Regions from separate parts of the Mycobacterium sp. NGS68 genome, predicted to be linked through region 1. Evidence: predicted binding sites of a transcription regulator. Region 1 holds the regulator's gene; the other holds the start of a gene.

Region 1 (14,809 bases):
CGCACCGACCTGATGTTCGACCGCGGCCTGGTCGGGGAGGTGCGTGCGCTGATCCGCGACGGCCTGCGCGACGGCGTCACGGCCGCACGCGCGCTGGGCTACGCGCAGGTGCTCGCGGCGATCGACGCCGACGGCCCGGACCCCAAGCCGGAGCGGCTGCGCGCCGCGCGGGAGCAGACCTTTGTCGGGACCCGCCGCTACGTGCGACGTCAGCGCTCGTGGTTCCGCCGCGACCACCGCATCCACTGGCTCGACGCGGCTGTACCCACCGACCGGTTGGCCGAGGAGGCGTTGCGGCTCTGGCGGAACGTATCCTGATCGGGTGATGCGCGTCGGCGACGATGCAGAGCGAAGCGATGAGGAGGAGTGGCGCAAGTGATGTTCGCGAAGGGCCACGGCACCCAGAACGACTTCGTGCTGCTGCCCGACGTCGAGGCCGAACTCGACCTCACCGCGGCCCGGGTGGTCGCGTTGTGCGACCGGCGCCAGGGCCTGGGCGCCGACGGGGTGCTGCGCGTCACCACCGCAGGGGCGGCCGTGCGGGCCGGCACGCTCGAGCGCCTGCCCGACGGCGTCAGCGCCTACGACTGGTACATGGACTATCGAAACGCCGACGGGTCGATCGCCCAGATGTGCGGCAACGGCGTGCGGGTCTTCGCCCACTACCTGCGGGCGGCCGGCCTGGAGCCGCGCGACGAATTCGTCGTCGGGTCGCTGGCGGGCCCGCGGTTGGTCACGGTGCACCGCGTCGATCCGACCAACGCCGACGTGACCGTGGATATGGGCAAGGCCAACAGGTTCGGCGCGGGCGCCGCCGTGGTCGGGGGCCGGCGGTTCGACGGCCTGGCGGTCGACGTGGGCAACCCGCACCTGGCGTGTCTGGATCCGCGGCTCACCGCCGACGAGCTCGCCGCCCTGGACGTCGCGGCGCCGGTCGACTTCGACGCCGCCCAGTTCCCCGACGGCGTCAACATCGAAGTGCTCACCGCGCCGGAGGCCGGGGCCATCCGCATGCGCGTCCACGAGCGCGGCGTGGGGGAAACCCGGTCGTGTGGAACGGGCACGGTCGCCGCCGCGGTGGCCGGATTGGCATTCGCCGGCGCGGACACCGGGACGCTCACCGTGCGGGTGCCGGGCGGCGACGTCCTGGTCACCGTCACCAACGCCACCAGCTACCTGCGCGGCCCGTCGGTCCTCGTGGCCCGCGGAGAGCTCGGTGAACCCTGGTGGAACGCTCAGGGCTGAATTATTCGGATGCGCACCGACCGTTGTCCGTGCCACCATCGATATTGCCTATGACTCACTCAAATTCGCCGGATAACGGCCTCCCAGAATCCGTACCCAGCCTCGGGGAACTCGCCCTCGAGGACCGCTCGGCGCTGCGCCGGGTCGCCGGGCTGTCCACCGAGCTCGCCGACGTCACCGAGGTCGAGTACCGCCAGCTGCGGCTGGAACGCGTGGTCCTGGTCGGCGTGTGGACCGACGGCACCGCCGCCGACAACCAGGCCAGCCTGGCCGAGCTGGCGGCACTGGCCGAAACCGCCGGCTCGCAGGTGCTCGAAGGGCTCATCCAGCGCCGCGACCGGCCCGACCCGTCGACGTACATCGGCTCGGGCAAGGCGCAGGAGCTGCGCGAGGTGGTCGTGGCGACCGGCGCCGACACCGTCATCTGCGACGGCGAACTCTCCCCGGCGCAGCTCACCGCGCTGGAGAAGGCCGTCAAGGTCAAAGTCATCGACCGCACCGCGCTGATCCTCGACATCTTCGCCCAGCACGCCACCAGCCGGGAGGGCAAGGCGCAGGTATCGCTGGCCCAGATGCAGTACATGCTGCCCCGACTGCGCGGCTGGGGTGAGTCGATGTCACGGCAGGCCGGTGGTCGGGCCGGCGGCAGCGGCGGCGGCGTCGGCACCCGCGGCCCCGGTGAGACCAAGATCGAGACCGACCGGCGCCGCATCCGCGAGCGGATGGCCAAGCTGCGGCGCGAGATCAAGGAGATGAAGCAGGCCCGCGACACCCAGCGCAGCCGCCGGCTGCAGGCCGACATCCCGTCGATCGCTATCGTCGGCTACACCAACGCCGGCAAGTCCAGCCTGCTCAACGCGCTGACCGACGCCGGGGTGCTGGTGGAAGACGCGCTGTTCGCCACCCTGGAACCCACCACCCGTCGGGCCGAGTTCTTTCCCGGCACTAAGGACGCCAGGTCGTTCGTGCTCACCGACACCGTCGGCTTCGTGCGGCACCTGCCCACCCAGCTGGTCGAGGCGTTCCGCTCCACGCTGGAGGAGGTCGTCGACGCGGACCTGCTGGTACACGTCGTCGACGGCTCCGATGTCAACCCGCTGGCCCAGATCAGCGCCGTCCGCCAGGTCATCTCCGAGGTCATCGCGGACCATGACGGCGACATGCCGCCGGAGCTGCTGGTGGTCAACAAGATCGACGCCGCCGGCGACCTGATGCTGGCCCGGCTGCGCCACGAGCTGCCCGGCGCGGTGTTCGTGTCCGCCCGCACCGGCGACGGCATCGACGCGCTGCGGCGGCGGATCGCCGAGCTCGCCGCACCCACCGATGCCGCCGTCGACGTGGTGATCCCGTACCACCGCGGTGACCTGGTGGCCCGCGTGCACGCCGACGGCCGGGTCGAGCAGGCCGAACACAGCCCCGAGGGCACCCGGATCAAGGCGCGGGTTCCGGTGGCGCTGGCCGCCGCCCTGCGCGAGTTCGCCGCCCAGGAGTAAACCCGCCGCGCCGCGCCCGCACGCACCCGTCCCGCCCGCGCGCCCCGCCGTCGACCAACCGCCCGGTTGGTATATCTTGGGCACTACTCGTATCTGATTGGACATCCGGAGGTCCGCACACGCATGGGCAGTGCCATCAAATTCCAGCGCACCCTCTTCGAGCCCGAGCACGATCTGTTCCGAGAGTCCTACCGGGCCTTCCTCGACCGACACGTCGCGCCGTACCACGAGGAGTGGGAGAAGGCCAAGATCGTCGACCGCGGCGTATGGCTCGAGGCGGGCAAGCAGGGCTTCCTCGGCATGGCGGTGCCCGAGGAATACGGCGGCGGCGGCAACGCCGACTTCCGCTACAACACGATCGTCACCGAGGAAACCACCATCGGGCGCTACAGCGGCCTCGGGTTCGGCCTGCACAACGACATCGTGGCGCCCTACCTGCTGGAGCTGTGCACCGAAGAGCAGAAGCAGCGCTGGTTGCCCGGGTTCTGCAGCGGCGAGCTGATCACCGCGATCGCGATGAGCGAGCCCGGCACCGGCAGCGACCTGCAGGGCATCAAGACCCGCGCGGTCAAGCAGGACGACCACTACATCCTCAACGGCGCGAAGACGTTCATCACCAACGGCATCAACTCCGACCTGGTGATCGTGGTGGCGCAGACCGACCCGGACAAGGGCGCGCAGGGCTTTTCGCTGCTCGTCGTCGAACGCGGCATGGAGGGCTTCGAACGCGGCCGTCATCTGGAAAAGATCGGGCTGGAAGCGCAGGACACCGCCGAACTTTCCTTCACCGACGTGAAGGTGCCGGCCGAGAACCTGCTCGGCCAGGAGGGCATGGGGTTCATCTACCTGATGCAGAACCTGCCGCAGGAGCGCATCAACATCGCCATCATGGCGGCCGCGGGCATGGAAGCCGTCCTGGAGCAGACGCTGCAGTACACCAAAGAGCGCAAGGCCTTCGGCAAGCCGATCGGCAGCTTCCAGAACAGCCGGTTCCTGCTCGCCGAGCTGGCGACCGAGGCCACCGTGGTGCGCATGATGGTCGACGAGTTCATCGCGCTGCACCTTGAGGGGAAGCTGACCGTGGAGCAGGCCGCGATGGCCAAGTGGTATTCGACGGAGAAGCAGGTGCACCTGATCGACCGTTGCCTGCAGCTGCACGGCGGCTACGGCTACATGCGGGAATACCCCGTTGCGCGCGCCTATCTGGATTCGCGGGTGCAGACGATCTACGGCGGCACGACCGAGATCATGAAGGAGATCATCGGGCGCAGCCTGGGTGTCTAACCCTGCACTGGAGGGTCCACATCGTCGGGCCGATAAAGGCGTCACGTAACGTCGGCGCTTGTGTCTTCAGGTACCGGGCCGTCGAGCATCGGCCGATTTCCTTCGCGGCGCCCTCAGTCGCGGCGCGGGCGTGAAATGGCATCAATTCGACATCGGCGGGGTCTCTGTTTCCGAAACTTTGCAGATTTGACTTCGCAATTGTCATTCGCTCTAGCAAAGTTATGCGGGCCCGGCGACAATACCGACTGTCAACGGGGGATGGCGGATAAGGGCATTTCCGTCGGCTGGGAGGCTTGGTGAACGGGCAGAGTGGTCCATTGGGCAAGCTGTTCGGTCGGGCGCTGGTCAGCGTGGCGGCCACAGCGATGGCCGCGGTATTGCTGACCCCCGTTGCGCTGGCTTCGCCGATTGGCGACGCCGAAGCGGCAATGATGGCCGCGTGGGACAAGGCCGGTGGCGACACGTCTCCGCTGGGCGCGCGAAAGGGTGACGTTTACCCCGCCGGCGATGGATTCGCTCTGGAGTTCGCCGGCGGCAAGATGTATTTCACACCCGATACCGGTGCCAAATTCGTTTATGGACCGATTCTGGACAAATACGAAGCATTGGGCGGTCCGGCGGGCAGCGACCTCGGATTCCCGACCATCAACGAGGTCCCCGGCCTGGCCGGGCCCGACAGCCGGGTGGCCACATTCTCCGCCAGTGACAAGCCCGTCATCTACTGGACGCCCGACCGCGGTGCGCATGTGGTCCGCGGCCCGCTCAACGCCGCCTGGGACAAGCTGGGCAGCTCGGGCGGCGTGCTGGGCGTTCCGGTGGGGGACGAGACCTACGACGGCGACGTGGCCTCGCAGAAATTCAGCGGCGGCGCGATCTCCTGGAATCGCAAGACCAAGCAGTTCAGCACCGAACCCGCGGTGCTGGGCGAGCAGCTCAAGGACCTGCAGGTCACCCTCGATCCGGCCGCGGCCATCAACATGGCCTGGCGCGCGGCGGGCGGCGCGGGCGGTCCGCTAGGTGCCAGGAAGGCCGGTCAGTACCCCATCGGCGGCGACGGGATGGCGCAGGACTTCGCCGGCGGCAAGGTGTACTACAGCCCCGCCACCGGCGCGAATGCGGTCGAGAGCGACATCCTGGCCAAGTACGAGGCGCTCGGCGGTCCCGTCAGCAGCGACCTGGGCTTCCCGATCGCCAACGAGTCCGACGGCGGCATTTCGCCGTCGAGCCGGATCGCCGTGTTCTCGGGCGGCCCGGAGAAGCCGGTCATCTTCTGGACACCCGACCACGGTGCGTTCGTCGTGCGGGGGGCAATGAAGGCCGCCTGGGACAAGCTCAAGGGCCCCACCGGCAAGCTCGGCGCGCCGATCGGCGACCAGACCGTCGACGGTGATGTGATCTCGCAGAAGTTCACCGGCGGAAAGATCTCGTGGAACCGCGCCAAGAACACGTTCAGCACCGATCCGGCCAACCTTGCGCCTTTGCTGTCGGGCCTGCAGGTATCCGGTCAGAACCAGCCGAGCGGCTCGGCGATGCCCGCGCAGGCCAAGAAGTTCGCCTGGCACTGGTGGTACTTGCTGGCGGCCATCCCGCTGCTGGTGCTGCTGGTCCTGGTGGTGCTGGTGCTGACCGGATGGCGACGGCGCCGCGCCGGCCATGACGCCACCGGCTACGCCTATGAGGCCCCCGCCTACGAGCCTGACCACGAGCTAGACCACGCCGAGCATGGCTACGATGCCGCGGCCGCCGAACCGTGGGCTCACGATGACGCCGAATTCGACACCCACCAGCGCCCCCTTTCCGACGTGCATCCGTCGGAGCATCCGGACGGTGAAACCACCCGGATCAGCTGGCCGCGCAGCGCCGCGACCGCGGTGGTGCCGGAGGACGACGTGCCCTCCGAAGGACACGACCCTGACGACGAAGACGACTTTGCTGCCCTCGGTTTCGACGAGGAATTCGACGCCGAAGACGAAGACCCCGACGACGTGGACACCGACTCCATCCCGGTGCTGACGCATCCCGGCTTTGCGGGCCCCGACGAGGACACCGGCATCCCCGACGACCCGGCCGACGACGTCTTCACCGAGGCCCCACCGGAAGCCGGCTACTCCGACGACGTCTTTACCGAGGCGCCGCCCGACGCCCGCTATGCCGACGACCTGTTCGCCGAGGACGTGTTCGCTGACGACGTGGCGGCCGAGGACGTGGCGGCGGAAGCCGAGTTCCTCGAAGTCTCCGAGGTCTCCGGAGTCTCTGAGGTGCCCGAGATGTCCGCAATTCCCGAGTCGTTCGAGGCCCCCGAGTTCAGGGACGCCCCGGAAGCCGCGCCCAAGGCCGGCCGGCACGCGGCGATCGACAGCGAGCCCGGCGAGGACGACGACGGGGCGGAGATCACGGACATCATCCCCGCCGCGGGTCCGGCCGCCGCTGCGGAACGGGTCGGCGCCCCGCCGGTCGCGCTCGGCCAGGCGCAGCCCGCGCGCCCGACCATCCACCTGCCGTTGGACGACCCGTATCAGGCGCCCGACGGCTACCCCATCAAAGCCAGCGCGCGCTTCGGCCTGTATTACACGCCCAGCAGCGCGCTCTACGAGGACACTCTTCCCGAAATCTGGCTTGCCAGTGAGGAAGTCGCCGAAGCCAACGGCTTCATCAAGGCCGACTGAGGCTCCCGGCTATATCTTGCGGATCACCGTCACGACCTTGCCCAGGATGGTCGCATCGTTGCCGGGGATGGGATCGAACGCCGGGTTGTGCGGCATCAGCCACACCTGACCGCCCGCGCGCTTGAACGTCTTGACGGTGGCCTCGCCGTCGATCATGGCCGCGACGATGTCGCCGTTGTCGGCGACGTGCTGCTGACGCACCACGACCCAGTCGCCGTCGCAGATCGCGGCCTCGACCATCGAATCGCCCACGACCTTGAGCAGGAAGAGCGTGCCCTCGCCGACCAGCTCGCGTGGCAGCGGAAAGACGTCCTCGACGGCTTCCTCGGCGAGGATCGGACCGCCCGCCGCGATGCGTCCGAGCACGGGGACAAAGGTGGGCTCGGGCAAGGCGTCCGACCCGGCCACGTCGGTGACGGGCGGTGACGCGGCGCCGGCGACGTCGTCCGCGCTGCGGACATCGACCGCCCGCGGGCGGTTCGGGTCACGCCGCAGATAGCCCTTGCGCTCCAGGGTGCGCAGCTGGTGCGCCACGGAGGACGTCGACGTCAGGCCGACGGCGTCCCCGATCTCCCGGATGCTTGGGGGATAACCGCGGGTGGTTACCGAGGCGCGGATGACATTGAGGATGGTGCGCTGCCGTTCGGTGAGCCCCGAAGTGTCGTTGCTGTCGCTCATGCCACTGAATGTAGCCGTACCCGCCGACAGAATCAAACATGTGTTCGACGGGTGTGTCGCGGCGGCCCTCAGCCGCGATATCCGCCCGCAAGCTGCTGAATAACATGTGTGTAACTCTCGTCGAGTTCGGGTATCCGGGGCTCCATGACAGGAATCGAGACCGACGAACTTGTCGGTGGGGTGATCTAGCGTTTTGCTCGTGCGACACGCTTCGCTCAAATGTTCGGGTATCGAACACACGGGCGACTACAGTGTCGAACACACGAGCGAGAACCAGTCGACCGGAGGAACGCACATGACAATCATCTACACAGTCTCGCCGCGTACCGGCAGCCGCAGTGGCTATGACGGCCCGGGTAGCCTCGGCGCCCCCGTTCGGGGCCCCCGCTACGCGCCCGCCCGGTCCACCCGGCCCGGCCCGTCCCGGCCGGCAGGCGCGCCGAGCAGCTACCGCGGTACCGGTGTCCGGACGTCCGTCGCGTCGCACCGCCGTCGCCCGGTCCCGTTCGCGACGACGCTGGGCCTGGCGCTGCTGGCCGGGATGATCACCCTGTGGCTGGGCCTGGTCGGCCATTTCGGGCAGCTGGCCAACGGCGGTGATACGGCCGCCACGCACGTACCGGACCGGCTGGCCGTGGTCCGGGTCGAGCCCGGCGAGTCCCTTCAGGACCTGGCGGCGCGGGTGGCCCCCGACGCGCCGGTCCGTCAGGTCGCCGACCGCATCCGCGAGTTGAACGACCTCGGTTCTCCGTCATTGGTCGCGGGCCAGACCCTGATCGCACCGGTCGGCTAGGCGGTACCGAGTATTCGCCCTGCGGGGGAGCGCACAGGTACTCTCGGAGTCGTCTGCGGTACCCGGATGTCAGGACGGCAAAGGAGCGGCGATGCACTGTCCGTTCTGCCGGCATCCGGACTCGCGTGTGATCGATTCGCGGGAAACCGATGAGGGCCAAGCGATTAGGCGTCGCCGGTCGTGCCCCGAGTGCGGGCGGCGATTTACCACGGTCGAGACCGCGGTGCTCGCCGTCGTGAAGCGCAGCGGCGTCACTGAGCCCTTTAGCAGGGAGAAGGTGATCAGTGGCGTCCGCCGGGCCTGCCAGGGGCGTCAGGTGGACGACGACGCGCTGAATCTGCTGGCCCAGCAGGTGGAAGACACCGTGCGGGCGGCTGGATCGCCGGAGATCGCGAGCCACGAGGTCGGTTTGGCGATCCTTGGACCGTTGCGCGAACTCGACGAGGTCGCCTACCTGAGATTCGCGTCGGTATACCGGTCCTTTTCGTCCGCCGACGACTTCGAACGCGAGATCGAGGCGCTGCGCGCGCACCGCAAGGTCTCGACGCCGAACTGACGAGCGCGAAGGCCGGCACGCCGCCGGACTACGGTACTTTCATGTCTTTCGACCTGCATCCCAACCTCGAGTCGCTCGCACCATTGCTTGGCACCTGGGCGGGTCGCGGCAAGGGCGTGTATCCGACGATCGAGCCGTTCGAGTATCTCGAGGAAGTCGTGTTCTCCCACGTGGGCAAGCCGTTTCTGGCTTACGCGCAAAAAACCAAGTCGGCGCTTGACGGCAAGCCGCTGCATGCCGAGACGGGTTTTCTGCGGGCCCCGGAACCCGGCCGGGTCGAACTCGTGCTGGCCCATCCAAGTGGCATCACCGAAATCGAACTCGGCACCTACTCGGTCACCGGCGGGCGCATCGAGCTCGAGCTGGCCACCTCGTCGATCGGGCTGACCCCGACCGCCAAAGACGTGACCGCGCTTGGCCGTTCATTCCGGATCGACGGCGACGAGTTTTTCTACACGGTCCGGATGGGCGCCGTCGGGCAGCCCTTTCAGGATCACCTGGCCGCGGTTCTGCACCGCAAGCAGTAAACGACGCGACCAGTCAATCGACCTGTTGCACAACGTCGGTGACCGTCCGGCCGGCCACCCGCACCCACCCGTCGGCGCTCCACGTGGTTTCGATCAGCGAGCCCTTGCCCTGGGTGATGCGCAGGCTGCACCCCAGCCGGGCGCTCAGCCGCACCGCCGCCGACCCTGTCGCCTCGTCTTCCGCCACCCCCAGATTGCGGGCGAACATGCGCGCGCGCACCGATCCCGCGGACCGGTCGGCCCACGCCCACAGGTAATGCGCTGTGTCGCCGGGGAATCCGGCGGGGTCGGCACCCGTCACGGCGTCCGGCGATGCGAGTTCGTGCAAGGCGAACTCGGGTGACCATTCCGGGCGCGCCGTCACGGCCGCAAGTTCGCCCGCGCCGTAGCTGACCCGCAGATCGCCGGCCGGCACTTGCAGCGTGTCGATGGGCGTTCCCCGCTCGCGCAGCCACCACGACACGCCGACGGTGGGATGCCCAGCGAACGGAATTTCCGTCGCGGGGGTGTAGATCGTGGCCCGGGCCGTTGTCGAACCCGCGGCCGGCGGTTGCACGAATATGGTTTCGCTGTAACCCAATTGGGTCGCGAGACGCTGCCGATCGGCGAGGTCGACCGCGTGGGCATCGACCACGCCGAGGGGGTTGCCATAGCTGCCGGCCGGGTCGGTAAAGACCCGCAAGACCGCGACTTCGACGCTCAGGTGGCGCTGCGCTCGTCGGCGCCGATGGCCTCCAGCACCGCGACGCGCGTGTCGGCCGACCCGGTGACCGACCGCTCGCCGCCGCCGCTGCGGAGCAGCTCACGCAGCGCGGCCTGGTCGTACTCGGGCGGCACCGTCGAGTCGATGAAGCGCTCCACGATGTCGAGGAACCGTGCCGGGTCGTCGTGGAACGGGAAATGTGCGGCGTTTTCAAAGATCTCGAGCCGCGACCCGGGCATCGCCGCGTGCGCCATGTGCGCGTGCCGGACCGGGATCACCGAATCCTTTTGCCCCCAGATGATCTGCACCGGGATGGCCTCGGTCAAATAACATCGGTCCAGCATGGTGACGATCTGCCCGCGCCAGTCCACGACGGCCCGCAGGGTGCGGGTGAACGCCGAGGAGGCCGTCGGCTCCGGCAGGCCGTCCAGGACGCGCAGCATGTTGGGCAGATCGTGGCCCAGCGCCGTCGAGCCGAGCACCAGGCCGGCCAGTCTGCCCAGCACCTGCACCGTCGGCATCACCAGGGGCAGCCGCAGCAAGGCCAGCGCTTCGGCGCCCATCGGCAGCGAGGCGAACCGTAACGCGATGTTGACGTCCTTGGTGACGCCGCCGGCGCCCACCAGGATCAGCCGCTCCACCAGGTGCGGGAACTGGTAGGCGAACTGCATCGCGACTCCGCCGCCGAGCGAATGGCCGATGATGGTGACCCGCTCGATGTCGAGCACGCTGAGCAGGTCGCGCATGCCGTTGGCGTAGGCCGCGGCCGAATAGTCGGCGCGTGGCTTGTCGGACTTGCCGTGGCCCAACAGGTCGGGGGCGATCACGGTGAAGCGCTGGGCGAGCTTGGCATGGATGCCGGTCCACGTGGTGGAGTTGTCGCCGATGCCGTGGATCAGCAGGATCGCGGGACCCTCACCGGCGATGCGGAACGCGCGCTTATAACCGTGGATGGTGCGGAACTGCAGCGAAGGCGCTGTCACTTCCCGCACCGGGCGAAGCGTGCGCTTCCGCTCGGTCATCTCGCCAACCTCTTTGTCGGGTCATCTCGGGGTAACTCAGGGCTTACTTCGGATCGTCGTCGTCGAACTTCTTCTCCGCCTGCTGAGCCAGGAACCGCTCGAACTCCGCTCCCAGCTCGTCACCGCTAGGCAACTCCTCGTCGCGCCGCAACAGTGACCTGTTCTCTTGGGCATCGATGAACGCATCGTACTGGCGCTCCAGCGCCGCCACCACTTGAGCGACCTCGGCGCTTGCCTGAACCTGCTCGTCGATCTTGCCGCGGATGTCGGTGGCCGCCTCGGACAACGCCGCCATGGGCAGCTCGAGCGCCCCGGTCTTGGCCACCTGTTCGAGCAGCGCCTGGGCGGCGGGCGGGTAGTCGGTCTGGGTCAGGTAGTGCGGGACGTGGACGGTGAATCCGACCACCTCGTGGCCGTGCTGGGCCATCCGGTATTCCAGCAGGTTCGACGCGCTGCCGGGGACCTGGATCTCGGAGATCCATGGCGTGAAGTCGGCGATCAGCTCAGCGTTGTTGGAGTGCGCGGTCATGGTCACCGGCCGGGTGTGGGGGACCGCCATCGGCACGGTGCCCAGCCCGATGGTCTGACGCACACCGAGACGCTCGGCCAAAAGGCGCACCGCGGTGATGAACCGCTCCCACTTCAGGTCCGGCTCCATGCCCGCCAGCAGGAGAAACGGCGTGCCGGCGGTGTCGCGCAGCGCGTACAGGCTCAGATCAGGATCTTCGTAGTGGGTGAAGTGATCGGTCTTGAACGTCATCAGCGGACGGCGCGAGCGGTAATCGAGCAGTTCGTCGATCGCGAACGACGCGACCAGCTCGGTGTCCAGTGCCGCCTTGAGGTGCGCGGCGGCCAGCCGGATCGCGTGACCGGCGTCGGAAAAACCCTCCAGGGCGTGCACCATCACCGGGCCGCGACCGTCGGACGTCGACAGTTGCGGCGCCGGGAACTCCAGCTCGTACATGCCGGACTGGCCTGGCTGATAGTGCGGCTCGCCACCTGGGTCGTATTCGCGGGACATCGGTGTTGCCTCCTCTCCCGTCACTCCAGAGTGCCGTACCCGTAATTGAACAACGAATGCCACCCGCAGACACCGTCAAAACGCGCGACGGGGCTGGCCAGTGCCCCGTCGGGCATGATGATCACCGATGCGCGTCGGGACGGTCTTGCTGTGCTCGCTGGTGGCGCTGTCGCCGGCGTCGTGCGGGCTGTTCGGGCGCGGTCCCGCGGCGCGGTCGGTGGCGCCGGACATGCGCGTGGGCGCGGTCTTCTACGACGACGGGCCGAGGCACGGCTGCACGGGCTCTGTGCTGCATTCCGGGGCCGGCAACTTGATGCTCACCGCGGCGCACTGCCTGCTCGGCGGTGCTCGGGCGACGTTCGTTCCGGGCTTCTCGGGTCGCTCCGGGGCAGCCGATCGGTGGCGCGTCGACGAGGTCTACCTCGATCCACGGTGGGTCGAGCGAAAGGATCCGCGCGCCGACTATGCGGTCGCGCGGGTCGGCAACCAGCGGGGTGAATCTCTGGAAGCCCGCGCCGGATCCGCGCTGACGCTGGGCCGCACGCCCGCTGCGGGCACCCGCGTCACGGTGACCGGCTATCCGGCCGGGGCCGGTGGCTCGCCGATCAGCTGCGAGGCCAGCACCGGCATGACCGAGAGCGGCTTTCCCTCGCTGGCCTGCCGCGGGCTGGTCGGCGGCACCAGCGGCTCCGCGTGGGTCAGCGCTTCCAGGGTGACCGCGGTGATCGGCGGTCCCGACGGCGGCGGGTGCCATGCGGACATGTCCTACTCGTCGCCGTTCGACGAGCACATCGCGGCGCTGCTGGCCCGCGCCGAGGCCGGCGGCCCCGGCGACCGCGCGCCGACGCAGTACGACGACGGTTGCTGACGGGTGCTTAGCGCCGGAATTGATTGAGCGCGCGCATCTTGTTCGTCACGTCCAGCGCGGCCACCTTGTAGGCCTCGGAGAACGTCGGATAGTTGAACACCGCGTCCACCAGGTAGTCGACCGTCCCGCCGCAGCCCATCACGGCCTGCCCAATGTGCACCATCTCGGTGGCGCTGGTGCCGAAGATGTGCACCCCGAGCAGCTTGCGGTCCGATGTGGACACCAGCAGCTTGAGCATGCCGTAGGAGTCGCCGGCGATCTGACCGCGGGCCAGTTCGCGGTAGCGCGCCACGCCCACCTCGTAGGGGATGGAATTCTTGGTCAGTTCCACCTCGGTTGCGCCGACGTAGGACACCTCGGGAATCGAGTAGATGCCGATCGGCTGCAGCTCGGTGATGCCGTCGGTGGGCTCGCCGAACGCGTGGTAGGCGGCCAGCCGGCCCTGGTCCATCGAGGTCGCCGCCAGCGCCGGGAAGCCGATCACGTCGCCGACGGCGTAGATGTGGTCGACCTTCGTCTGGAACTGCGAGTCGACGAAAATCCTTCCGCGGTGGTCGGTTTCGAGGCCGGCGTTCTCCAGCCCGAGGCTCGCGGTCTGGCCTTCCCGCCCGGCGGAGTACATCACCGTCTCGGCGGGGATCTGCTTGCCGCTGCCCAGCGTGGTGACGGTGCCGGCGGCGCCGACGTCGACGGCGGTCACTTCCTCACCGAACCGGAACGTCACCGCGAGGTCGCGCAGGTGGAACTTGAGCGCCTCGATGATCTCCGGGTCGCAGAAGTCCAGCATGGTGTCGCGCTTCTCCACCACGGTCACCTTGGTGCCCAACGCGGCGAACATAGACGCGTACTCGATGCCGATCACACCGGCGCCGACGACGACCATGGAGGCCGGCAGCGATCGCAGGTCCAGGATCCCGTCGGAGTCCAGCACGCGCTTCTCGTCGAACTCCACCCCGGACGGGCGCACCGGCTTGGTGCCGGTGGCGATCACGACGTAATCGCCGCTGACGGTGACCCGTTCGCCCTGCGCATCCTCCTCGACCAGCACGGTGTGCGGGTCGACGAAGCGGCCATGACCCAGGACCAGGTCGATGCGGTTGCGCATCAGCTGCGAGCGCACCACGTCGACCTGCTTGCCGATCACGTGCTGCGTGCGGGCCAGCAGGTCGGCCGGGGTGATCTTGTCCTTGACGCGGTAGCTGGCGCCGTAGAGTTCGCGCTGGCTCATGCCGGTGAGGTAGACGACCGCCTCGCGCAGCGTCTTGGAGGGGATCGTGCCGGTGTTCACGCAGACGCCGCCGACCATCCGGCCGCGTTCGACGATCGCCACGGATTTGCCCAGCTTTGCCGCGGCGATGGCGGCCTTTTGACCGCCCGGCCCCGAACCGATGACGACCAGGTCGTATTCGCGCATCGAACTCATGGCATAGACGATAAGGCCCACAGTCGAGACTTTCTCCACAGATGGCGGCTGATTTACGTTGCGGTAGCACCCGGCTGACGGTGGGGATCGTCAGCGTTGGTGCTCATGACAAACCAACGAGCTGACTTCGAACTGAAACGTCCCTCGGCGCTGATCGCTGCGCTCCCGGCCCTTCTCGGCTTCGTGCCGGAGAAATCGCTGGTCGTGGTGTCGGTGAGCGACGGCGGACTGGGATCGGTGCTGCGGGTAGACCTTTCCGACGCGCTGCCCGGCCGGATCGGGCACCTCGCCGAGGTGGCCGCGGCGGCCGAACCGGAGGCCGCGATCGCGGTGATCGTCGACGCCGAGGGCGCGCAGTGTCCGCACTGCAACGACGAGTACCGCGAGCTGTGTGACGGGCTCACCGCGGCGCTGTCGGAGCACGACGTCGTGCTGTGGGCGGCGCATGTGGTGGATCGGGTGGCCGGCGGCGGGCGGTGGCATTGCGTGGACGGCTGCGGTGCCGGTGGCGTGATTGACGACCCGTCGGC
Region 2 (14,809 bases), on a different contig from region 1:
CAACGCGTTGCTCGCGGGCGGTAACGGCGGCAGCGGCGGCGCGGGCGGCAGTGCCGGGATCTGGGGCGCGGGCGGCGCCGGCGGGCACGGCGGCGACGGCCTGGCCGGCGGCGACGGCCACAACCCCACCCCCGTCAGCGATCCCGCGCTCAACGGGGCCGCCGGCACGAACGGGACGTGGCAACCCGCCACCCGCGAAGTCATCGGCAGCAAGGGCAGCGACGGTACACCGGGCGGCCCTGGCGTCAACGGCGGCAACGGCGGCGATGGCGGCTCGGCCACGGACAACGTGTTGAACACCGATAGCGCCGTTGGTGGCAGGGGTGGCGGCGGCGCGACCGGAGGTGCCGGTGGCGGCACCGGAGGCAACGGCGGCGCGGGCGGTGTGGCCGCCTCTCAGTTCTCCGCAGCCGGTGGTACCGGCGGGAACGGCGGCGCCGGCGGAGTCGGAACCGACGGCCAGGCCGGCGGTGCGGGCGGTGCGGGCGGCGCAGGGGGTCGTGGCGGGCGGCTGATCGGCGACGGCGGGGCTGGCGGTGTCGGCGGGAACGGGGCCGCCGGCGGCAGGGGCGACATCGGCGGCACCGGCGGGATCGGTGGATTCAACGGCATCCCGGGTGGCAACGGCGCTGCTTCCGTGAATTCCTGGGCCTTCGGTGGCGGTGGCGGTGACGGTGGCGCCGGCGGTACGGGCGGCGCCGGAGGGCACGGCGGCGCTGGTGGCGTTGGCGGGACGGGCGGCGCTGGTGGCTTGTTGCTCGGCCACGGCGGCACCGGCGGGCAGGGCGGCGGCGGAGGCGCGGGCGGCATCGGCGGTACGGGCGGCACCGGAGTGGACGGCACCCAGGGCGCCGCTGCCTTCAGCCAGAACTTTCTGTCCCAGGGCGGCCAGGGCGGCGATGGCGGTGATGCCGGTCACGGCGGCGTGGGCGGCGGCGGAGGCGACGGGGGTCACGGCGGCGCCGGCGGTCGCAGCGGCATACTGAGCGGCCAGCAGGGCATCACCGGCACCGGCGGCGGCGCCGGTACAGGAGGCCAGGGCGGTGCGCACGGCGCTGCGGGCGACGGCGCGGTCGGCGGCCGTGGCAGCGAACGGCCCGGCGACCCGGGCGTGCCGGGCGACGGCGGCGTCACGTTCGACGGCGCCGACGGCAGCGACGGCACCCCCGGCTAGCTGTCGGGATGACCCCGTCTCCCGATGAATGTCGGGGCCGGCGGCGGTCAGCATTGATATGCCTACCTTCATCACGATCGGCTACGGCGACGAGGCGGGATACCGCCGCATCAGCGACCAATGCCGGCGGGCCGCGCACGCCCGCGACGACGAACTCGGTGCGGCCGGCGCGATCATCGGAATCGCCGGCCGGCCCGTTCAGGTGCGCAATCCCGAGGACACCGGCATTCGGGTCGAACCGGGGTCTTTCCTGCAATCGGCCCTGCCGATCGCGGGGTTCGGGGTGATCGAGGCCGATGACGTCGACGCCGCGATCGAGCGGGTCAGCCGGACCCCGTGCGCGATGGCACACGGGGTCGTCGAGGTATGGCCGCTTACCAGCGGTCCCAGTGCGTGAGGCTCTCGGCCGGTAGCCGCTTGGCGGGGCGGAAGTCGGTGCCCTTGGTGTAGGCGATCGGAAACAGGCCGCCCTGGCTGTATTGCTCGTACGGGATGCCGAGGATGTCGGCGACTTTGCGCTCGCCGTCGCCTAGCAGGTGCAGGGTCGTCCAGCAGGAACCCAGCCCGCGCGAGCGCAGCGCGAGGCAGAAGCTCCAGACTGCCGGGAACAGCGACGCCCAGTACGACACACCACCCAACGGCGACCTGTCCTCCCGGCCCTCGAGGCACGGGATCAGCAGCACCGGCGCCTCGTGCATGTGCTCGGCGAGGTACGTGGCCGAATCGCGGACCTTGCCCATCCGCTCGCCGCGGGTGTCGCCCTCGGGGTACTCCGCCGCCGGTGACTTGAGGTAGCCGCTCGCGTTGGCCAGATAGACGTCGCCGATCGCCTTCTTCTTCTCGGCGTCCTCGACGAACACCCATTGCCAGCCCTGCGAATTGGAGCCCGTCGGCGCCTGCAGTGCCAACTCCAGGCATTCCATCAGCACGTCGCGGGGCACGGGCTTGTCGAAATCGAGACGCTTGCGCACCGAGCGGGTGGTGCTCAGGACTTCATCGATGGACAGGTTGAGTGTCATGCTTGGAGGCTACCGTTGCACCCATGAGCGTCGAACTGACACAAGAGGTTTCCAGCAGGCTCGAATCGGACCATTGCGGGTGGCTGACCACCGTCGCCAAGTCGGGGCAGCCGGTGCCGCGGCTGGTCTGGTTCTACTTTGACGGCGCCGACCTGACGGTGTACTCGATGCCGAGCGCCGCCAAGGTCGCCCACATCAAGGCGCGTCCCCAGGTGAGCCTGAACCTCGATTCCGACGGCCAGGGCGGGGGCGTCATCGTCGTCGCCGGCACCGCAGTGGTGGACGCCACCGACGTCGACTGCCGCGAAGACGCTGCCTACTGGACGAAGTACCGCGAGGACGCCGACCGCGAGGGCCTGACCGACATGATGGCCAACTTCAGCACCCGGCTGCGGATCACGCCGACGAAGGTGTGGACCACGCCGACGGCCTGAGCTCCAAGGGGCCGCTGACGGCTCGCCTGGAAGCCGCGTAATGCGCCAGCTGGTTCGCCGGAACGCGACCGCATCCACGCCGTCGTGTACGCCCACCAGCACAAGCTGGGGCCGCCCTAACCGAGAGGCCCCCGCCGCCGAGTGTGCGGCTGGCCGCACGTCGGGGCCGCGGTCGGCCCCTTCCGCGAAGCGCCGCCGCGTTACCGGAAGTCCCGCGACTTCGACCCGACGGACAGCGAGATGCGGCCCAGCCGCTCGGCGACGACGGTGATCGCCCCGCTGGCGTTTTGCACCTGGCCGCGGATCAGCAGCGCCGGAGCGGTGTTCGCCAGCTTGCGGTGTCGGGCCCACACCCCCGGCGTGCAGAGCACGTTGACCATCCCCGTCTCGTCCTCGAGGTTGACGAACGTCACCCCTTGGGCCGTCGCGGGCCGCTGCCGATGCGTCACCGCGCCGGCGATCAGCACCCGGTCGCCGTCGGGCACCGTCGCCAACTCCGCTGCGGGCACCACGCCCATCGCGTCCAGGTCGGCCCGCAGGAACTGCGTCGGATAGCTGTCTGGGGAGACGCCGGTGGCCCACACGTCGGCGGCGGCCAACTCCAGCTCGCTCATCCCCGGCAGCGCCGGAACGTGCGTCGACGACCCCACGCCGGGCAGCCGGTCCGGCCGCTCGGTGGCCGCGGACCCGGCCGCCCACAGTCCCTCCCGCCGCGACATCCCGAAGCAGCCCAGTGCCCCCGCGGTCGCCAGCGCTTCGGTCTGCGGCACGGTCAACTGCAAACGGCCGGTCAGGTCCAGCAGAGAGGCGAAGGGGCCGTTGGCGTTTCGCTCTTCCACCAGCGTCTCAGCGAGGTCCTGACCGATGTGGCGAACCGCGCCCAGGCCGAGGCGGACCTCCATGCCGGCGTTCTGAAGCGACGCGTGCGCCAGGCTGGCGTTGACGCACGGGCCGTGCACCAACACGCCGTGCCGGCGCGCGTCGGCCACCAGCGACTGCGGCGAGTAGAAGCCCATCGGCTGGGCGCGCAGCAACGCCGCGCAGAACGCCGCCGGGTGGTGCAGCTTGAACCACGACGAATAGAACACCAGCGACGCGAAGGACAACGCGTGACTTTCGGGGAAGCCGAAGTTGGCAAACGCCTCCAGCTTTTCGTAGGTCCGGTCGATCACCTCGTCGGAGGCGCCGTGCAGGGTGCGCATGCCGTCGTAAAACCGGCCGCGCAGCCGTCGCATCCGTTCGGCCGAACGCTTGGACCCCATGGCGCGGCGCAACTGGTCCGCCTCGGCGGCCGTAAACCCCGCGCAGTCGACCGCCAGCTGCATCAGCTGTTCCTGAAAGAGCGGCACCCCCAGCGTCTTACGCAGCGCCGGCTCCATGGACGGGTGGTCGTAGACTATCGCGTCCAGGCCGTTGCGGCGCCGGATGTAGGGATGCACCGACCCGCCCTGGATGGGCCCTGGGCGGATCAGCGCGACCTCCACCACCAGGTCGTAAAAGACCCGGGGCCGCAGCCGCGGCAGCGTGGCCATCTGCGCGCGCGACTCCACCTGGAACACGCCGACGGAATCGGCGCGCGACAGCATCTCGTACACCGCCGGCTCGGCCAGATCCAGTCGCGCCAGGTCCACCTCGATGCCCTTGTGCTCCGCCACCAGGTCCCGCGCATAGTGCAGCGCAGAGAGCATGCCCAGCCCGAGCAGGTCGAACTTCACCAAACCGATTGCCGCGCAGTCGTCTTTGTCCCACTGCAGGACGCTGCGGTTCTCCATGCGCGCCCACTCCACGGGACACACGTCGGCGATCGGGCGGTCACAGATCACCATCCCGCCGGAGTGGATGCCCATGTGCCGCGGCAGATTACGGATCTGGTTGGCCAGGTCGACAACCTGCTCCGGAATGTCCTCGATATCGGAGGGCTGACCGCTCCAGTGGCTGATTTGCTTGCTCCACGCGTCCTGCTGGCCCTGCGAGAAGCCCAGGGCGCGGGCCATGTCGCGGACCGCGATCCGCCCCCGGTAGGTGATGACGTTGGCGACCTGGGCGGCGTAGTCGCGACCGTATTTGTCGTAGACGTACTGGATCACCTTTTCCCGCTGGTCCGACTCGATGTCGATGTCGATGTCGGGCGGCCCGTCGCGGGCCGGCGACAGGAAACGCTCGAACAACAGCTCGTTGGCGATCGGGTCGACAGCTGTGACACCGAGGGCATAGCAGACCGCGGAATTGGCCGCCGATCCCCTGCCCTGGCACAGGATGTCGTTCTCCCGACAGAACCGGGTGATGTCGTGTACCACCAGGAAATAGCCCGGAAACCGCAGTTGTGCAATCACTTTGAGCTCATGTTCGATCTGGGCGTACGCCCGTGCAGCCCCGGAAGGGGAACCGTAGCGGTCCCGCGCCCCCGCCATGGCCAGCCACCGCAACCAGCTGTCCTCGGTGTGCCCGTCGGGGACGTCGAAGGGCGGCAGTTGCGGCGCGATGAGTGCCAGCCCGAATGCGCACTGCTCGCCGAGTTCGGCCGCGGCGGCCACCGCGCCGGGCTGCTGCGCGAACAGCCGCGCCATCTCCGCACCGGACCGCAGGTGGGATCCGCCCAGCGGGGCCAGCCACCCCGCGGCCGAATCCAGCGACTGCCGGGCGCGGATGGCCCCCATCGCCATCGCCAGCCGCCCCCGGGACGGATGCGCGAAATGCGCGGCGGTGGTGGCGACGACGCCGACGCCGAAGCGCGGCGCCAGCGCGGCCAGCGCGGCATTGCGCTCGTCGTCGAGCGGTTGGCCGTGGTGGGTCAGCTCGACGCTGACCCGTCCGGCGCCGAACCGGTCCACCAGATCGGCCAGCGCCCGCCGTGCCGCGTCCGGGCCGCCGTCGGAAAGCGCTTGACGCACAGCGCCTTTTCGGCATCCGGTGAGAATGTGCCAGTGCCCGCCGGCGGCCTCGGTCAGCGCGTCCAGGTCGTAGCGCGGTTTGCCCTTCTCGCCGCCGGCCAGATGCGCCGCACCCAGCTGCCGCGACAACCGCCCGTAGCCTTCCGGGCCGCGGGCCAGCACCAGCAGGTGCGGGCCGGGCGGGTCCGGAACCTCGGTTCGGGCACCCGCCCCCAGCGACAGCTCGGCGCCGAACACCGTGCGCACGTCAAGTTCCGCAGCGGCTTCGGCGAACCGCACCGCCCCGTACAGCCCGTCGTGATCGGTCAGCGCCAGCGCGCGCAGATCCAGCCGGGCGGCCTCCTCGGCCAGCTCTTCCGGCGTGCTGGCCCCGTCCAAAAAGCTGAACGCGGAATGCGCATGCAGTTCGGCATAGGGAACGGACGAGCGGACCGGCCGGCCATCCGCCGGGGGCTGATACGTGGGACGACGGCGAGACAGCGGAGCCTCCTCCACCACCTCCGGCGCATGGCGCGGCTTGCCGTCGAGCACCCGCTCCATCTCCGCCCAGCTCGGCGGCCCGTTGAACCAACCCATGCCGCCCAGTGTATCGAAAGTTTGTTCGAATAAATCCCCGGGTTGTTAAACAATCTTCAACTCCAAAACAAGGTCTTAACCTTGGAGGCCTATCGGCCCAATGTGGTGCACGGGAAACTGGTACGCAGGGCGAACGATCGGTGGGGATTACGCGATGGGACAACTGAGGACTTTGGATTCCGGCCTGCTGCCGGATCCGGACCAGCAGGCCAGCCTCGCCATCGGGGCGGTGGCTGTCGTCGATGGCGGCGCCGACTACCAGCAGTTCAAACGCTTACTGGCCGAGCGGATCACGTCGATACCGCGGTTCGACCATCCGGACCTCGACGTCACCGATCACGTGCGGCGCGTGGCGCTCCCCCGGCCGGGTGACGAGGCCGAGTTGTCCCGCGCCATCGCCCACGCCCTCGAACGTCCTTTGGACCCCGACCGGCCGCCCTGGGAATGCTGGGTCATCGAGGGCCTGCGCGGCAACCAGTGGGCGATCCTGATGAAGATCCACCACCGCATGGCCGACAGCGGCATCTCGGCGGCCCACATCCTCACCCGGCTCTGCGACGACGCCGACAGCGACACGTTCGCCAACCACGTTGGCGCCAAGCCGCTTTCACCCGTCGACACGCCGAGCTGGCCCGACGCGCTGTGGCAGGCCTCGGCGGGCCGGGTCGTCAAGGCGGCGGAAGCCGTCGTCGAGGCGGTCGCGCCGTGGGCGCGCAACGCTCCGGCCACCCCGGTCACCATGCGGCAGTACCACACCGTGCGAATCCCCATCACCGCCGTCGACAAGGTCTGCCGCAAATTCGGCGTGACCAGCAACGACGTCGCGCTGGCCGCCGTCACCGAAGGCTTCCGGACGGTGCTGCTGGGCCGCGGGCTGCAACCGCGGGCGGACTCGCTGCGCACCCTGTCGGCCGTGCTGCCGTACCTGCCCGTCGAGCACCAGGACCCGGTGCAGCGGCTGCGGATGGTGCATCACCGACTGCAGACCAAGCGCACCACCGAACCCCAGCCGGGCCTGCTGGAGTCGGCGCTGGGCTACCTGCCGAATGCGTTGCGCGGACCGGCGATTCAACTGCTGGCCCGGCTGCCGCAACGCGCCATCGTGACGCTGGCGACCACCATGCCCGGACCTCGCGACCGATTGCAGCTGATGGGCCAGCGCATGGCGCGGGTGCTGCCGATCCCGCCGACCGCGCAGCAACTGAGCACGGGGGTAGCGGTGCTCAGCTACGGCGACGAGTTGGTCTTCGGCATCACCGCCGACTATGACGCCGCGCTCGACGTGAAGCGCCTCGCCGACGGCATCGAGCTGGGCATGGCGCGCCTGGTGGCGCTCAGCGCGGACTCCGTCCTGCTGTTCAGCAAGGACCGCCGCCGCCGCAAGTCCGCCGCTTTGCGGTCCGCCCCGTCGCAGGCGCACGCACGTCGCTGATCCTGCTATTTGACCACCGTGAGAAGGTTGGTCATGCCGGTCACTATCGACCCGCGCCGCCATGACGCGGTGCTGTTCGACGCCGCGCTGGACGGCACCCAACCGCTGATCGCGCAGCTGGACGACGTCGGCGTGCACACCGGCGCGTTCTCCTCGCCGGATGAACTGCCCGCGGCGGCCGAGCGCCTGTCGGCGCGCGCGGGCCGGGCTGTCGTCGTCACGCCTGAACCGGCCGCCGTCGCCGCGGCGCGCGCGGCCGGATTCGCGCTGGTGATCGGGGTCGACGCGAGCGACGCCGACGCCGTGGTCTCCGACCTCGGCGAGGTCGACGTGCGGACCGGCGACCTGCGCATGTCGCAGCTGCCCGACGCCCGACAAGCCGCCGACCTCATCGGCCGAAATCCCGCGGTGTTCTACGACTTCGACGGGACGCTGTCCGACATCGTCGACGACCCCGACGCCGCGGTGCCCGCCCCGGGCGCCGCCGAGGCGCTGCGCGATCTGGCCGCGAACTGCCCGGTCGCGGTGCTGTCCGGCCGCGACCTCGCCGACGTCACCGAGCGGGTCGGGCTGCCCGGCATCTGGTACGCCGGCAGCCACGGCTTCGAGCTGACCGCGCCCGACGGAACGCACCACCAGAACGAAGAGGCGGCGGCGGCCGTACCGGTGCTGGCGGAGGAGGCCGCCCGGCTGCGCGAGCGGTTCGGGTCGATTCCCGGAGTTGTCGTGGAGCACAAGCGGTTCGGGGTGGCCGTGCACTATCGCAACGCCGCCCGTGACCGGGTCGGCGAGGTGGCCGCCGCGGTGCGCGCGGCGGGCCGGCACGACGCGCTGCGGGTGACGACGGGCCGCGAGGTCATCGAGCTACGGCCCGACGTCGACTGGGACAAGGGCAAGACGCTGCGCTGGGTGCTGGAACACCTGCACGGGGCCGGTTCGGGTGCCCTGACACCGGTCTACCTCGGCGACGACATCACCGACGAGGATGCGTTCGACGCCGTCCGCGACCCTGGCATCAGCGGTGTGCCGATCCTGGTGCGGCACAACGAGGACGGTGACCGCACCACCGCGGCGCTGTTCGGGCTCGACAGTCCGGCCGCGGTGGCCGAGTTCACCGAGCGGCTGGCCCGTCAACTGATCGACTCCCGCGTCGACTGAAGCAACGGCGGGGTTCGACGGCAAGGGCGGTGACGGCGGCGCCGGCGGAACGCTGTTCGCAACCGCGGATTCGACGGCACCGACCAGCCCTAACCAGGCGCTACCCCGGTACCCGGGTACACGATTCAGAACCTGACGATGCCCCGCAGGTTTCGCCCGCTGTGCATGTCCTCGTAACCCTGGTTGAGCTCGTCGAGCTGATACTCGCGAGTGATCAGCTCGTCGAGCTTGAGCCGGCCGGCCCGGTACAGCTCCAGCATCCGGTGGATGTCGACACGCGGGCTCGAGGAGCCGAAAAGACAACCCCGCACCTGCTTCTCGTACAGGGTGAGATCGAACAGCGACATGTCGACGACGGTGTCCGTCGGGTGCGGGATCGCGGTCATCACCACCCGCCCCCGCTTGCCGACCAGGCTCAGGGCCTGCGCGACGTAGGCGCCCTCGGCGCTGTCGGTGGTCACCACGCAGACGTCGGCCATCTCACCGCGGGTCACCTCGGAGACAACTGCCTGCGCCTCGGCGACGTCGGCGGCGACGTGGGTCGCGCCGAACCGCAAGGACTGCTCCCGCTTGAACGCCACCGGGTCCACGGCCACCACGTGGCGGGCGCCGGCGATGGCCGCGCCCTGCACGGCGTTGATGCCCAGGCCGCCGACCCCCATGACGACCACCGTCTCGCCGTCGCGCGTCTCGCCGGTCCGGACCGCGGCGCCGTACCCGGTCGTCACGCCGCAGCCCACCAGCGCCGCCTTGTCCAGCGGAATGTCCTTGTCCACCTTGACCACCGAGGCGATCGGCACCACGGTGTACTCGGAAAACGTCCCCAGCACACACATCTGGCCGATGTCGTGGCCGCGGCCGTGGAACCGGAAGGTGCCGTCGAGTTGAGGCCCGGCCATGATGGCGGCGCCGTACTCGCACAGGTTGCCCATCCCCTTCGCGCAGGCGCGGCAGCGCCCGCAGGCGGGGATGAAGCTGAGTACCACGTGGTCGCCGGTCTCCACCTCGGTGACTCCCGGCCCCACGTCGACGACGACGCCGGCGCCCTCATGCCCGCCGACGACCGGCAGGTTCATGGGCATGTCCCCGGTGACCAGGTGGTCGTCGGAGTGGCACAGGCCGCTGGCAATGAGTTTCACCAGCACTTCGCGTTCCTTCGGCCCGTCGAGTTCGAGCTCCTCGACTTCCCACTTCTGGTGCAGCCCCCACAGCACGCCGGCTTTGGTCTTCATGCGTGATTTCCTTCCGCTCAACGGTGTTCGGGTGTCCAGGTGGCGGGCAGGCTGTTGATGCCGTTGATGAAGTTGGCCACCTGGAAGTGCGGCTCGGGTGCGGAAATGTCGGGGATGCGGGTGTAGAACTCGGTCAGCAGCGAGCGCAGCATGGTGCGTGCCAGGGCCGCGCCCAGGCAGAAGTGCGGACCGCCGCCGCCGAAGGCGATGTGCGGGTTGGGGCTACGGAAGATGTCGAACTCGAACGGATTCTCGAAGACGTCCTCGTCGCGGTTCCCCGAGATGTACCAGAGCACCACCTTGTCGCCGGCCTTGATCTCCGAGCCGTGCAGCGTGATGTCCTGGGTGGCGGTGCGCCGCATGTGCAGCAGCGGCGAGGCCCAGCGCAGGACTTCCTCGACGGCCAGGTCCACCCGGCCCTCGACGTCGGCGACCAGCAGGTCGCGCTGCCGCGGGAACTTGGAGAAGGCGTGGATGGCCTGCGCCGACGCGTGCCGCGTGGTGTCGTTGGCGGCCACGGCCAGCAGCGTGAAGAAGGCCTTGAGCTCGTCGTCGCTCATCTTCTCGCCGTCGAACTCGGCCTGCACCATCCAGCTGACCAGGTCGTCGGCAGGGTGTGCCCGCCGCTCGGGAATCAGCAGCGACGCGGTCTCGTGCAGGTCCATCACGGCGCCGGCGAACAACTCCAGGGCGCTGCGGTCGCCGCGCACGTCCGGGTCCGTCCAGCCGAGCAGCCGCTGCGCGGCGTTGATGGTCTTCTCGTGGATTTCGCCGGGTGGCAGCCCGAAGAAGCTGGCGAAGATGCGGGCGGGCAGCTTGACCGACACCAGTTCCACGAAGTCGCCTTCGCCCAGATGCGACATCTCGGAGATCAGGTCGCGGGCGTGGCCCTGAATCCAGCCCTGAAGCCGGCGCAGGTTGCGCGGCTTGAACGCGTCCAGGGTGATGCCGCGCAGCTGGGTGTGCCGGGGCGCGTCCATCGCGATGAAGGACTGCGCGATGTGGATCATCTCCGGCGGGAAGTCCTCCATGGTGATGCCCTGGGCGGAGGAGAAGATCTCGGGATGCCGGCTGGCGAACCGGATGTCCTCCTGCTTGGTCAGCGACCAGAAGCCCTTGGTGTTCTGTTCGGCCGGCAACAGGTCGGAGTCGGCGGGCCGGCTCCAGGGCACGGGATTCTCGCGCCGCAGCACCGCGAACGCCGCGTCGCGCTCCTCGTGAGGCCGCGTCCAGAACTCCCTGTCGCTCAGGTCGATGTTCTTGTAGGTCGGGGTGGCGGTCGTCATTGGTCGTCCTTTCAGGCTGCCGTCAGTCTTGGTCACTTGGCGGCGCGAGAGTGGAGTCATGCGGGCCAACCCGCGGCCCGGGTGGGCCACGTTGCGGCGCTCAGCCGACCGGGATCGAGAAGGAAGCGGTCAGGCCGCCCTCCGCGCGGGTGGCGAACTGCACCGTGCCCCCGAGCGCTTCCACGATTTGCGCGACGATCCACAGCCCCAGGCCGGCCGTTCCGCGGCGGTCCGAGAGGCTGACGAACTTGTCGGTCAAGGCGCTGAGACTCTCCTGCGGCACACCGGGTCCGCGGTCGAGCACCGAAACCCGCAGCCGGCCCTCACCGCATTCGCACGTGACGTCGATGGGACGTTCGCGGCCATGCCGGGCGGCGTTTTCCAGCAGGTTGGTCAACACCCGGCGCAGGCCTTGGGCGTCCACCTGGATCGGCGGGATGTCGCCGATCGCGCGGACCTGCAGCCGTGGCGGCCGCACCCCGGCGGCGTCCCCGGCCTCGGCCACCAGATCGAGCACGTCGACGCGTCGCACCCGGCCCGACGAGAACGCGGGCTGCCTGCTCAGATTTACGTCCGACAGCGCGTCGAGCATGTCGGACAGATGCCGGGCGTGGCGGCCGGCGAGGCGTATCGCCGCATCCCGATCCGACGGTGACATCGGCGAGGCGTCGGTCAGCGCACCGGCCAGCGCGTCCAACGAGGCGACCGGCGTACGGAACTCGTGCAACACCACCTGCAGACCTTCCCGCTGCGCCTCATAGGAGCGCAGCAACCGGGCCCGCAGGTCTCGCTCCTCCTCCGCCGCGGCGTGTTCGGCCTCGGCCTCCACCAGCGCCTTCACTCGCGATCGGTGCTCGCGCTCGGCCAGGACCGACAGCCCTCCGCTGAGCACCGCCACGAATACCACGTAGAGCGCCCACCACGTCCCCTGAACGGCGCCCGGCAGCGTCGGCGGCGCCGTCGGCCCGGGCAGCAGGACCACGACCAGGTACGCCATCCCCAAGATCACCGAAAGCATCAGGCACTCAAGGAATCTCAGCCGCGCAGCCGAGGCGATCACCACCAGCACCAGGACCACGGCCACCGGGCTGGCGGCGCCTCCGGTCAGCCAGATCAGCGCCAGCGTCAGCACGCTGTCCAGTGTCGAGACCAGCCAGGCGTAGCGGGTACGACGGACCTCGGCGCGGGGATGGGCCATCAGGACGGCCGCATAACACAGCGCCACGGCCAGAGCGACGGCCAGCACGACGACGTAGCGGCGCATCCATTCCGGACCGATCGCGACCAGCACGCCGATCGACACCACGACGGCCACCCGCACGGCCACCACGACGCGGGCCAACCCGTAGCCGTCGCCCCCGGGGACCAGCAGCGTGCCCAGGCGTCGCAGAGTGGTCACCGCCTGACCCTAGCCAGCGCGGGCGGGGGGACTACGATCCGGCGCGTGGACCACAAGCCCCTGGTGGTGGTGATTGTCGACGACCACGAATTGTTCGCCGAGGGCCTGCAGTTGCTGTTGACCCGGGACTGGGGCGGCCAGTTCGTCATCGGGGGCCGCACCACCTTCGTCGAGGAGGCTTCCGACCTCGTCGGGTCCTGCCACGCCGACATCGCCATCGTCGACCTGTCCATGCCCCCGCTGGGCGGCGTGGCGGCCATCCGCCACATCAAGGCCCGCCACCCGCGGACCAGGATCCTGGCCCTGTCGGGCACCGGGGATCCGCAGCTGGCCGAGGACGCACTGCGCGCCGGCGCCGACGGCTTCCTGTCCAAGACGCTGCGGCCCGAAGCTCTGGTCGGCCCCTTGCAGACCATCGCGTCCGGTCTGCGGGTGCTCGATCCGATGCTGCTCGATTCGTTGCTGTCGCACGCCCATAAACCCTCGGTGCTGGAATCGCTGACGCCGGCCGACATCAAGCTGTGGACGCTGGTGTCGACCGGCATGGAGATGGCGGAAATCGCCACCCGCATGGTGGTGTCGGAGCGGACCGCCAAGCGGATGGTGGCCTCGCTGCTGCAGAAGCTCGGCGTCGGCACCCGGATCGCCGCCGCCGCGCTGGCCGGCCGGTGCGGCATCCTCGACGACCCGGCGACCGGGTAGGCACGACGAACTACCCGCAGCGATCGACGTGCAGGGCCTGGGCCGGACACATGGCCGCGGCGCGCACGACGGCGTCGTACTCGCTTTCGGGCGGGTCGGGGTCCAGCACCACCACCTGGTCCGCGCCGTCGGGCAGGTCGAAGACGTCGGGCGCCGCGAGCAGGCACTGGCCGTGGCCTTCACACAGGTTGTAGTCGACGGTGATGCGCATGGCTCCTCCAAGCTCGGGTGCTGTCCCCGAGTATCGGCGCCGCAACCCCCTGCCGGCCCGGGCCGCACGCGCCAAGAAGTGGCCTGTGCGTGCCAGTTATGTGCGGCTGGGTGTACTGACCACAGACGTTGGTGACGGCGGGGACGCCGGCGCGGCAGCCGCGGAGTTGACGGCGCCGACCAGGCCTGACCAGCGCCGCCCGGCACCGGTTGCCGTGGAGCACAAGCAGTTTGATCGAATACGGGCGCCGATTTTGCCCATCTCAACCCGCAGTCGGCGCTACGATCTGTTCCTAACATCGGGGGCCGATGGGAGGACAGTCATGTCGTTTGTAATCGCAGCTCCGGACATGATGGGCACGGCGGCAACGGATCTCGCCGGCGTCCACTCGGCGATTCGGGCCGCCAACGCGGCCGCGGCAGGTCAGACGACGACGGTGTTGGCCGCCGGCGCCGACGAGGTGTCGGCCGCGATTGCGGCGCTGTTCGGCCAACACGGCCGGTCATATCAGGCGATCAGCGCGCAGGCGACGACGCTCCACCAACAAATTGTGGAGCTGCTGAACAAGTCCGCGGGCTCCTATGCCAGCACCGAGGCCGCCAATGTGCAGCAGAACCTGCTTAACGCGATCAACGCACCCACGCAGGCGATCCTGGGCCGCAACCTGATTGGCGACGGCGCCAACGGGACAGCGGCCCATCCGAACGGATACGACGGTGGCCTGCTGTGGGGCAACGGCGGCGACGGCTACTCCCAGTCGGCCGGCCTCGCAGGCGGTAACGGCGGATCCGCGGGTCTGGTCGGCAACGGCGGGAATGGCGGCAACGGCGGTGCCGGAGGCGCCAGTGGACCCGGCGGGAAGGGCGGCGAAGGCGGAGCCGGCGGGCTGCTGCGCGGCAACGGCGGCAACGGGGGCAGCGGCGGAGCGGGCACGGCCGTCGGCAGCGACGGCGGAGCCGGTGGGCGGGGCGGCGGCGCCGGCTTCTGGGGCAACGGCGGAGCCGGCGGAACCGGGTCGGCCGGCGCGGACGGCAACGCCATCAACTCCGGCGGGAACGGCGGGGCCGGCGGGGCCGGCGGCGACGGCGGCCGGATGTTCGGCAGCGGCGGGGTCGGCGGCAGCGCAGGTAACGCCGGCGCCGGCTTGAACACGAATACGTCGTCGGTCGGCGGGGCCGGCGGCGCCGGCGGACACGCCGGGTTGTTCGGCACCGGCGGCGCCGGCGGGGTCGGCGGCATCGGCGGAGCGAACAACGACATCGGGCCGTCCGGTGGCGACGGCGGCGCGGGCGGTG

The links. Region 1 encodes LexA, which represses DNA repair genes until DNA is damaged. Its sites were predicted from a motif close to CGAACANNTGTTCG; they were not measured.
Region 2: AC5Y5V_RS25165 (error-prone DNA polymerase) is a predicted target of LexA. The motif match lies at 6,109-6,122, and genes of this name have one in related genera.

What each region holds. Positions count from the first base shown of each region.
Region 1 is NZ_JCALCE010000012.1:100,382-115,190, forward strand. Features, by position in the region: gene miaA (tRNA (adenosine(37)-N6)-dimethylallyltransferase MiaA) at 1-318, shown strand, start outside; gene dapF (diaminopimelate epimerase) at 376-1,245, shown strand; gene hflX (GTPase HflX) at 1,296-2,738, shown strand; gene AC5Y5V_RS15410 (acyl-CoA dehydrogenase family protein) at 2,862-4,022, shown strand; gene AC5Y5V_RS15415 (sunset domain-containing protein) at 4,319-6,688, shown strand; gene lexA (transcriptional repressor LexA) at 6,698-7,366, opposite strand; gene AC5Y5V_RS15425 (LysM peptidoglycan-binding domain-containing protein) at 7,662-8,159, shown strand; gene nrdR (transcriptional regulator NrdR) at 8,251-8,715, shown strand; gene AC5Y5V_RS15435 (peroxynitrite isomerase) at 8,757-9,242, shown strand; gene AC5Y5V_RS15440 (PhzF family phenazine biosynthesis protein) at 9,256-9,945, opposite strand; gene AC5Y5V_RS15445 (alpha/beta fold hydrolase) at 9,942-10,967, opposite strand; gene AC5Y5V_RS15450 (proteasome assembly chaperone family protein) at 11,011-11,988, opposite strand; gene AC5Y5V_RS15455 (trypsin-like serine peptidase) at 12,116-12,856, shown strand; gene sthA (Si-specific NAD(P)(+) transhydrogenase) at 12,864-14,270, opposite strand; gene AC5Y5V_RS15465 (DUF4192 domain-containing protein) at 14,385-14,809, shown strand, end outside.
Region 2 is NZ_JCALCE010000031.1:15,843-30,651, reverse strand. Features, by position in the region: gene AC5Y5V_RS25185 (PE family protein) at 1-1,174, shown strand, start outside; gene AC5Y5V_RS25180 (YciI family protein) at 1,233-1,571, shown strand; gene AC5Y5V_RS25175 (nitroreductase family protein) at 1,549-2,193, opposite strand; gene AC5Y5V_RS25170 (TIGR03667 family PPOX class F420-dependent oxidoreductase) at 2,217-2,627, shown strand; gene AC5Y5V_RS25165 (error-prone DNA polymerase) at 2,828-6,094, opposite strand; gene AC5Y5V_RS25160 (wax ester/triacylglycerol synthase domain-containing protein) at 6,249-7,526, shown strand; gene otsB (trehalose-phosphatase) at 7,560-8,684, shown strand; gene AC5Y5V_RS25150 (NDMA-dependent alcohol dehydrogenase) at 8,810-9,916, opposite strand; gene AC5Y5V_RS25145 (cytochrome P450) at 9,934-11,202, opposite strand; gene AC5Y5V_RS25140 (sensor histidine kinase) at 11,303-12,601, opposite strand; gene AC5Y5V_RS25135 (response regulator) at 12,647-13,303, shown strand; gene AC5Y5V_RS25130 (ferredoxin) at 13,314-13,514, opposite strand; gene AC5Y5V_RS25125 (PE family protein) at 13,837-14,809, shown strand, end outside.